DNA from 3 places in the Bacillus sp. NP247 genome. Region 3 is predicted to be linked to each of the others. Evidence: predicted binding sites of a transcription regulator. Region 3 holds the regulator's gene; each other region holds the start of a gene.
What was found. The regulator LexA, encoded in region 3, represses DNA repair genes until DNA is damaged. The targets are predictions, from matches to a motif close to CGAACATATGTTCG.
Positions count from the first base shown of each region.

Region 1: the regulator LexA is predicted to act here: its motif matches at 1,577-1,590, upstream of uvrB (excinuclease ABC subunit B).
Region 2: the regulator LexA is predicted to act here: its motif matches at 1,334-1,347, upstream of ruvA (Holliday junction DNA helicase RuvA).

Region 1 is NZ_CP076653.1:2,330,118-2,333,402, forward strand. Features, by position in the region: gene uvrB (excinuclease ABC subunit B) at 1-1,503, opposite strand, end outside; gene KPL75_RS12415 (DUF4362 domain-containing protein) at 1,656-2,087, opposite strand; gene KPL75_RS12420 (hypothetical protein) at 2,173-2,799, opposite strand; gene KPL75_RS12425 (MerR family transcriptional regulator) at 2,796-3,285, opposite strand, start outside.
Region 2 is NZ_CP076653.1:1,668,483-1,671,767, reverse strand. Features, by position in the region: gene KPL75_RS08815 (BofC C-terminal domain-containing protein) at 1-273, shown strand, start outside; gene KPL75_RS08810 (iron-hydroxamate ABC transporter substrate-binding protein) at 285-1,229, opposite strand; gene ruvA (Holliday junction DNA helicase RuvA) at 1,418-2,035, shown strand; gene ruvB (Holliday junction branch migration DNA helicase RuvB) at 2,041-3,042, shown strand; gene KPL75_RS08795 (DUF2905 domain-containing protein) at 3,039-3,239, shown strand; gene queA (tRNA preQ1(34) S-adenosylmethionine ribosyltransferase-isomerase QueA) at 3,259-3,285, shown strand, end outside.
Region 3 is NZ_CP076653.1:913,771-917,055, reverse strand. Features, by position in the region: gene KPL75_RS04790 (PadR family transcriptional regulator) at 49-372, shown strand; gene KPL75_RS04785 (DUF1700 domain-containing protein) at 365-907, shown strand; gene KPL75_RS04780 (DUF4097 family beta strand repeat-containing protein) at 908-1,711, shown strand; gene lexA (transcriptional repressor LexA) at 1,814-2,428, opposite strand; gene KPL75_RS04770 (YneB family resolvase-like protein) at 2,570-3,226, shown strand; gene KPL75_RS04765 (DUF896 domain-containing protein) at 3,272-3,285, shown strand, end outside.

The DNA of each region.
Region 1 (3,285 bases), 1.4 Mb from region 3:
ACCGACAAGTACATCAAACTTACCAAGGCGAAGGTCACGAATAATTTCAATACGTTCTAACGTTTTAATTTCAGAGTGAAGATAGTTCACTTTAATTCCTACATCTTTTAAATAGTCCGTTAAATCCTCTGACATTTTCTTCGTTAAAGTCGTAATTAATACACGTTCATTTTTCGCAATCCGGTCATGGATTTCTCCTAATAAATCATCTATTTGTCCTTCAATTGGTCGTATATCAATTGGTGGATCTAAAAGCCCTGTTGGACGAATAATTTGTTCTACTACTTCCGGTGACTGCTCTAACTCGTACGGTCCTGGCGTTGCCGAAACGTAAATAACTTGATTCGTTTTCTCTTCAAACTCATCAAACGTGAGCGGTCTATTATCTAAAGCTGATGGCAGACGGAATCCATGATCAACAAGCACTTGCTTACGTGCTTGGTCCCCGTTATACATCGCTCTTACTTGCGGAACCGATACATGCGACTCATCCATAACAATTAAGAAATCCTCTGGAAAATAATCTAAAAGCGTATACGGCGTTGAACCTGCTGGACGAAGTGTTAAATGACGGGAATAGTTTTCAATCCCTGAACAAAAACCCATCTCGCGCATCATTTCTAAATCATAACGCGTTCGCTGTTCTATGCGCTGCGCCTCTAACAACTTACCGTTATCATTTAATTCTTTTAAACGCTCTTCTAATTCTTTCTCGATATTTTCAATAGCGACCTTCAGCTTTTCTTCACGTGTAACGAAGTGAGATGCCGGGAAGATTGCTACATGATCACGTTCTGCTAATACTTCACCCGTTAATGCATTTACTTCTCGAATACGATCTATTTCATCCCCGAAAAATTCAATTCGAATACAATGCTCGTCAAGTGATGCGGGGAAGATTTCAACTACATCTCCGCGCACACGGAATGTACCACGCTTGAAATCAATATCATTACGGCCATACTGTACATCAACAAGTTCACGAAGCAATTGATTGCGGTCCTTTTCCATACCAACTCGAAGTGAAACAACTAACTCGCGGTATTCTTCCGGAGAACCTAAACCGTATATGCACGACACACTCGCAACGATAATAACATCATCTCGTTCAAATAAGGAAGACGTTGCCGAGTGGCGTAATTTATCAATTTCATCGTTAATTTGCGCATCTTTTTCAATAAACGTATCCGTATGTGGTACGTACGCTTCTGGCTGATAGTAATCGTAATAACTAACAAAATACTCAACAGAATTGTTAGGAAAGAAATCTTTCAGCTCACTATATAACTGTCCTGCTAACGTTTTATTATGAGCCATTACAAGTGTTGGCTTCTGCACCTCTTTAATGACATTTGAAATCGTAAATGTCTTACCCGTTCCTGTCGCTCCAAGCAACACTTGCTTTTTCTTTCCACTATTAATTCCCTCTACAAGCTTCTCTATCGCTCCCGGCTGATCACCTTGCGGGGAATACTCTGAGATAATTTCAAATTGATGTTCCAAGTAAAATCCGACCTCCTCATAAAAAATCTGTATTATTATTTTACCACGAATGCTCATAAAAAACCTAAAAAAACGAACAGATATTCGGTAAAATTTTCGACAATATATACATAGAAAAAGGAAGGAGTACATACTTCCTTCCTCTCTCTAATTTATTTTAATGGCACATCTAACAAATCATATCCATTTCGTCCGTCTTCATTCATACAATCTATCAACCTATACCTTATATCCACTTCACGAACTTCTTTGACTATTCTTTTACAACTATCAGACTGAACACCTTTATTATCACCTGCGAATTCATCTCGTCTATTATCTAAAATATGACGTATCTCTTTTCCACTATGTTCTAACGTTTGAAAGATCGGATCGCCTTCATGTGTATAATTTACAATCCTTATTTCATCAACTTTTCCTTGTTCAACGTTCAAAACGAACTTTTCAAATTTGTATAGATTAGAAATCCCTGTCCTTTTCGCAATGATATCATCCTTCTCATCAACTGTACTGCTAGATTGTGAACATGCTACTAAATTGAAGAAGAAAACACATATGAAACTCGCTCTTTTTCCTATTGTCATCCTCTCCTATTCAAACTATTTGTATACACAATTAAAAAGTTCTATACTCTCTTTCACCGAACCTTTTATCAAGAAAAAACTACTCTCATCTTATGAAAGTAGTATCTCTTTTCCCTTTCTCTTTCTTCGGAAAAATCACATATGAAAATGAAATTGCAGTATCCGCTAAAAGAATAATAGCCCACACTTGGCTCGCGCGGCTTGCAGCTTTATTTAAAACGATTCCTGACTCTAACCAATTGCCCCATTGTTCAAATGGAATAAATCCATACGCGAAGAAAAAGAATATATGAACACCAACGAATAAAACAAGATGTAATACCCAATTTTTCATTTCCTGCTTTGCATAGGCCATACCTGTTAATTCTACCTGTTCTTCAATAATAGGCGCTGGTTCATTCCTCCATTTCGCAACTAATTTTTGTACAAATATATCAAGCTTCTTCAAATCCTTTTTCCCGTAGAAGACCGCATATAATAAAATAATGACAGTAATAATCTGAAAGTTAGAGAACTTTCCTGTTTGATAATAATCAACTACCCCTAATGTTAAAATAAACACTTCATTTACGAGTAGCACAATCCCCATAATAAAACTCGCCTTTTTCAAACGGAACCCATAACGAAGTAAAAAGAATCCGATAGCCGATAACCAAAATACAATCTCTGCCCCAATTAAAAAATACCAACGATATTCTGCGAGTATACTCATTTATCCCTCTCCCTTTCGTCATATATACGAAAAGCCTCATCCATATATAATAGAAGCTCTTCCTCAATTGGATACATACTCATTTTCTGTGAATCATCCTTCGATTTTCTAACTTCCCATAGCTTATCTAAAAACGATTCATCACCATTTGCCATCTCTAAACACTTCTGCATTAATTTCTTCGTTGCCTCTTGTACCTCATCACTTGCCGCTTTCTTACCGTCTTTCATAAAATTACGTAATTGCTTTAATAAATCTATCCACTCTAACACATTCGGATCTTCCTCACTCATATTTGGAAAATTGTGAAGTAAATCTTGCTCTTCTTTCGAAAAAACTTCATTTTGAAATATTTCACGTATACGAGGAGACTGTTTCGAAAGCTGAATGAGTTCGAACATAACTTTCCAATCCAGTTCCCCCTCTACATCTACCGAATAAACAACTGCTTGTAAAACACGCTCCATTCGATTAAATTTCTTTTGT
Region 2 (3,285 bases), 750 kb from region 3:
CAAAAGAAAGTTGATGATATTTCTCCTTTACTGAAAACGAGCGGTTATTTTGGTGTTTCAGAGGAAGGGATATTGCAAATTTTCAAAGGGGTACCGAAAAGTGATAACGCGATCCACTCCTTCTTTCAAATTGATATGAAAAAGCTTGAGAGTTATGAGCGTGCGAAATTGAAACGTGGTATTCGCATAAAATCAAAAGAAGGTTTTGTGAAGACAATCGAAAAAATGAAGCAGTACGCAGTGCAAAATAAGAAAAAAAGCAGCTCATGGTGAGCTGCTTTTTTTTATTTATTTTTAGCTAAAATTTCTTTTGCAATTTCATCAATTAGCATATCTTTTCCGATTGGATTGAATGCTTTCGTATTGAAGGATTCATTTGATACTTCATATACGTGATTGTTTTTTACTGCTTTATTATCTTTCCAAACGGCACTGTTTTTATAGTCTTCGTACACTTTATCAGCTTCTCCGCCGAAGTTTACAATAAACATTTGATCAGGCTGGAATGCAACAAGACCTTCTAGTGATACTTGTGCCATCGTTTGTTTTAAATCTGTACCTTTTGTTGCTGGAAGCTTTAGATCGTTAAAGAGTATGTCACCATATCCGAAGCTACCGTATACACGGAAGTTTTGTGGTGTTACTGCAACGAACATAAAGTTCTCATCTTTTGTTTTTTCTTTAATTTTTTTAGATAAAGACTCTGCTTTTTTATCGTAGTCTGCAATCCATTTATCAGCTTTTTTCTCTCCGTCAAATAGTTTACCTACTTCTTTAAACTTATCGCGCCAGTCTTCTAGATTTGTTTCTAGAACAACTGTCGGTGCAACTTTTTCTAGTTGATCATAAATTTTCAATTGACGATTGTTTAAAATAATTAAGTCTGGTTTTAAAGCAGTAACAGCCTCTAGGTCAACTTTAGGCGCCCAGTACCAGCCGACTGCTTTTACTCCGTCTAGTTTGTCTGTTAAGTGATTTTGGATTTTATCTTTATATGTGTTTGCTGTACCAACAGGTTTATGTCCAAGGATTAATAATTCCTCTGTTGATCCAGATAAATCAACAATTCTCTTTGGATTAACTGGAATTGTTGCTTCCCCTTTAGCGTGTTTTACAACTTTCGTTTTCGGTTGTTCTGTTGCTTTTGATTCTTCTTTTTGAGAAGAACAGCCAACGATAGAAAGAACAACTAGCATAATAGTAAATAAAATAAATAGCTTTTGTTTCATCCTGATGTAACCCCTTTAATTAATATTGATAATCATTATCGACATTTGTATATTAAGGGGCTTTATACTTTCTGTCAATGGAAAATAACAGAAGTTTCAAATGGAGAACATTTGTTGGGGCATTCTCGCTTTTCTATTGTTAAATATGTTAAAATGGAATACATGATTTGAGAGGGAGAGATCGTATTTTGTTTGAATATGTTACAGGTTACGTGGAGTATGTAGGACCGGAATATGTCGTAATTGATCATAATGGAATTGGTTATCAAATTTTCACACCAAATCCGTATGTATTTCAAAGAAGTAAGCAAGAAATTCGTGTCTATACATATCATTATGTGAGAGAAGATATTATGGCACTTTACGGATTTAAGACACGTGAAGAGCGTTTATTATTTACAAAGTTGTTAGGTGTGTCTGGCATTGGACCAAAAGGTGCTCTTGCAATTCTAGCTTCTGGTCAAACAGGACAGGTTGTTCAAGCTATTGAACATGAAGATGAGAAGTTTTTAGTTAAATTCCCAGGTGTTGGAAAGAAAACGGCACGCCAAATGATTTTAGACTTAAAAGGAAAACTAGCAGATGTCGTGCCAGATGCATTTGTTGATCTGTTCTCAGATGCCGAAAGTTTTGATCAGAAGAAAGGTTCATCAACTGAGCTTGATGAGGCGCTTGAAGCACTAAGAGCACTTGGTTACGCAGAGAGAGAAGTTTCTCGCGTTGTACCAGAATTATTAAAAGAATCACTTACAACGGATCAGTATATCAAAAAGGCACTTAGTCTTTTACTAAATGGTAAGAGGTGAGTATAATGGACGAACGTCTCCTTTCAGGGGAATCTGGATACGAAGATGCGGATTTAGAGTATTCATTACGGCCACAGACGCTCCGTCAGTATATTGGCCAAGATAAAGCGAAACATAATTTAGAAGTGTTTATTGAAGCGGCGAAAATGCGTGAAGAAACGTTAGATCACGTACTTTTATATGGACCACCTGGACTTGGTAAAACGACGTTGGCAAATATTATTGCCAATGAAATGGGTGTTAACATTCGAACAACGTCAGGTCCTGCAATTGAAAGACCAGGAGATTTAGCAGCGGTATTAACAGCACTTCAGCCTGGAGATGTATTATTTATTGATGAAATTCATCGTTTGCATAGATCAATTGAAGAAGTGTTATACCCAGCGATGGAAGACTTTTGCCTTGATATCGTTATTGGAAAAGGACCGTCAGCACGTTCTGTACGTCTAGACTTACCTCCATTTACGCTAGTTGGGGCAACGACGCGTGCAGGTGCATTATCAGCACCACTTCGTGACCGTTTTGGTGTACTTTCACGATTAGAGTACTATACAGTAGATCAGCTTTCTGCGATTGTAGAACGTACAGCAGAAGTGTTTGAAGTTGAAATAGATTCGTTAGCTGCATTAGAAATTGCAAGACGTGCCCGTGGTACACCTCGTATTGCGAATCGTCTATTACGACGTGTACGTGACTTCGCACAAGTTCGCAGTGACGGAACGATTGCGATGGAAATTACACAAATGGCGTTAGAATTACTGCAAGTAGATAAATTAGGACTTGATCATATCGATCATAAATTACTGCTTGGTATAATTGAGAAATTCCGTGGTGGCCCAGTTGGGTTAGAAACAGTTTCGGCAACGATTGGAGAAGAATCTCATACGATTGAAGATGTATATGAGCCGTATTTATTACAAATTGGCTTTTTACAACGAACTCCAAGAGGCCGGATTGTAACTCCGCTTGCATATGAACATTTCGGAATGGAGATGCCAAAAGTATGACGGAGATGCCCAAATTGCTTATAACAGCAGGTATCTTACTCATTGTTGTTGGCTTAGCTTGGAAGTTCATTGGAAGGCTTCCAGGCGATATTTTTGTGAAAAAAGGTAACGTTACCTTTTATTTTCCTATCATTGCATGTATTGTGTTAAGTATTGCATTATCTTTTATTATGTATATAATAAATCGATTCAAATAAGAAATAGGTGGATACAGTTATGGATATTAATCTGTTTGATTTTCAT
Region 3 (3,285 bases):
TAAGTACCGTGTATTGAACAGTACTAAAATGAGAAAGGGGGATTGTCCTTGAATGTTCAGTTTAAAAAAGGTGTGTTAGAACTGTGTGTATTGGCGCTTGTAAAACGTAAGGATTGTTATGGTTATGAACTTGTTCAGCAAATTTCAAATAAATTTTTAATATCGGAAGGTTCTGTATATCCGCTATTACGTCGTTTAACGAAAGAGGGATATTTCCAAACATATTTAAAAGAATCCACGGAAGGGCCGCCCCGTAAATATTATCAACTAACAGAGCAAGGAGAGATACAACTTACGTTATTAGTAACAGAGTGGCGTGATTTTGCTAAAGGTGTTCAAGAAATTATTGAAGGGGTGGAATGGGATGAGTAAAGAGCAGTTTCTTAAAGAATTATCAAGTCATCTTAGAAAGTTACCGGAAGAAGAGCGACAAGATATTTTATTTGATTATGAAGAACACTTTCAGTTTGGGATAGAAGAGGGGAAAACTGAATTAGAAATAATAAAGGGACTCGGTTCTCCGAAAGTAATTGCGAAAGATTTGCTTGCTTTGTATCGCTTTGATGAGATGAAAAAGGATCCATCGACTTCAAATATAACAAGAGCTGTCATGGCAGCGGTTGGACTTAGTTTGTTTAATTTTATTATTGTGTTAGCCCCATTAATTGCAATTATAGCTTTTATATTTTCCTTTTGGGTCGGTGGTATTGCTAGTGTAGTGACACCATTTTTCGTTATTTTAAAAGTATTTATGGGTACTTTTATTTGGTTGGATTTTTTCGTTAGTATAACGTTTGTCGGAGTAGGTTTGTTGTTCTGTATTGTAGCTTATTATAGTACGAAGTGGTTTAAAAGATTATGTGTACGCTATGTAGTGTGGAACTTCAAAATGATAAAAGGGGAGTAGATGATGAAAAAAATATTATTAGTAGCTATCGCTTGTATCATTATTGGAGTAATAGGGATTTCACAAACATATGAAAAAGCAGTACAAACTGCAGAAAAAGGAGATAGAGAGGACGTAATTAAAAACGAAACGCTAAAAAATGTAGAAGTTAAGTTAGATGCTGGAGATATTGTTGTCCAAAAATCTCCTGATTCCTTTTTTTATGTAAAGCAAACAGGTGACGTAAGTAAACAGGAGATTCGTATTGCTGAAGATGGTGATACATTAAAAGTCATAGGGAAAATAGAAAAAGGTGTTTCATTTGATTTTTCATTTTACAATTTCGGATTTCAAACGCCTACATTAACTATATTAGTACCTGAACGTTCTTATCAAGAGATAAAAGTAAATTCATCCGCTGGACAAATAGAAATAAGTAATGTGAAAAGTGACCGCGTAAGTGCTGAAACACTCGCCGGAGAAGTGGATTTGAAACATATAACAGCAAAGAGTGTGGAGGGTTCTACAAAAGCTGGTGAGGTGAATTTTAAAAAAGTAATAGGGAAAGCATCAGCAAAAACGGCTAGTGGGGATATAGATATTATTGATCATGATTCTAAATATGATTTAGAGGCAATTTCAACTGCTGGAGATGTAGATATTACTTTATTGGAAAAACCACAAGATGCAGTTATAACTGGGCAAACAGCTGCTGGAGACGTGACAATTTTTAATGAAGAAAATAAAAATATAACGATTGGTAATGGTAGTAAAAAGATTAGCGGCAAAACTGCTGCTGGAGATGTTACTATTGAAACGCGTTAATAATGAATGAAATGAATTCTTTTGAATGAACGGAAATCTATCAAAATATAAAAAGAAGATAATTACTTATATAAATAGGTAATTATCTTCTTTTTATTACTTTTAATGTAAATCACGATATACGCCAATTACTTTTCCAATAACTGACACTTGTTTTAAAATAATAGGTTCTAGTGAAGAGTTTTCCGGTTGTAAACGGAAATGATCTTTTTCTTTATAGAAACGTTTAACAGTTGCTTCGTTATCTTCTGTTAAAGCAACTACAATTTCACCGTTGTATGCAGACTGTTGTTGGCGAACAACAACTAAATCACCATCAAAGATACCAGCTTCAATCATGCTATCTCCAGAAATGCGTAACATAAACACTTGATCTGCTCCAGAAACGATACTAGCTGGAAGTGGGAAGTGATCTTCTACACTTTCGACTGCTGTAATCGGTAAACCGGCAGTAACTTTTCCGACGATTGGAACTTGAATAACAGATTGTGTTTCTATTCGGTTGTCACCTAAAATTTCAATTGCGCGTGGTTTTGTTGGGTCGCGTCGAATATATCCTTTTTCTTCTAGTCGTGATAAATGTCCGTGCACTGTAGAACTAGAAGCAAGGCCGACTGCTTGACCGATTTCACGTACGGAAGGTGGATATCCTTTTTCTTGTACTTTTAGCTTAATAAAGTCGAGAATGTCTTGCTGGCGTTTCGTTAACTTTTCCATGTTTTCTAACACCTCGTTTTCTTTCATTTTTCTTATTATTAAGTATAACATGCGAAAAAACATTCTACAAACATAAGTTCGAACGAAAGACGAATTTATGATACACTATAAGGAAAATATAGTGAGAAAGAAGGGTTCAAAATGAATGCAATTATTTATGCACGTGTGAGCACAACAAAAGAAGCGCAGGAAACATCATTATTGCGTCAAAAAGATGAATTATTGCATTTAGCTGAGCGCTATCAAATGAATGTTACAAAGGTGATTGAGGAGCAGGCTAGCGGTTATACAATTGAACGTGATGGCATATTAGAAGTGCTAGATACAATTCGCGATGAACAAGTTGATGTACTTCTAATACAAGATGAAACGCGCCTTGGTAGAGGGAATGCGAAGATTGCATTAATGCACTGTTTACATAAAGAGGGAATAAAAGTATATACACATACGCATAATGGAGAATTAGAACTCTCTGACTCTGATTCGATGGTGCTAGATATAATTGGGATTGTTGAAGAGTATCAAAGAAAGATCCACAATTTAAAGATTAAGCGTGGCATGCAAAGGGCGATAGAGAAAGGGTTTCGTCCGGAAAATAATTTGAAAAATCGTCATTTAAGTATAGGACGTGAGAAAAAAGAAGTGCCAATTGAGGAAATTGTACGTTTACGCCGGAATGAATTAACTTTTGAAGAAATTGCAGCAACACTTCGTGGTTTTGGTCATGATGTTTCAAAAGCAACTGTACATCGAAGATATGTAGAATATACAAAGCAATTGCTTGATAAAGAGGATTAACTATTGTATGATAATAATCAGTTTTGAGTAGAAGGGGGATTCGAGATGCCAAGTCACGA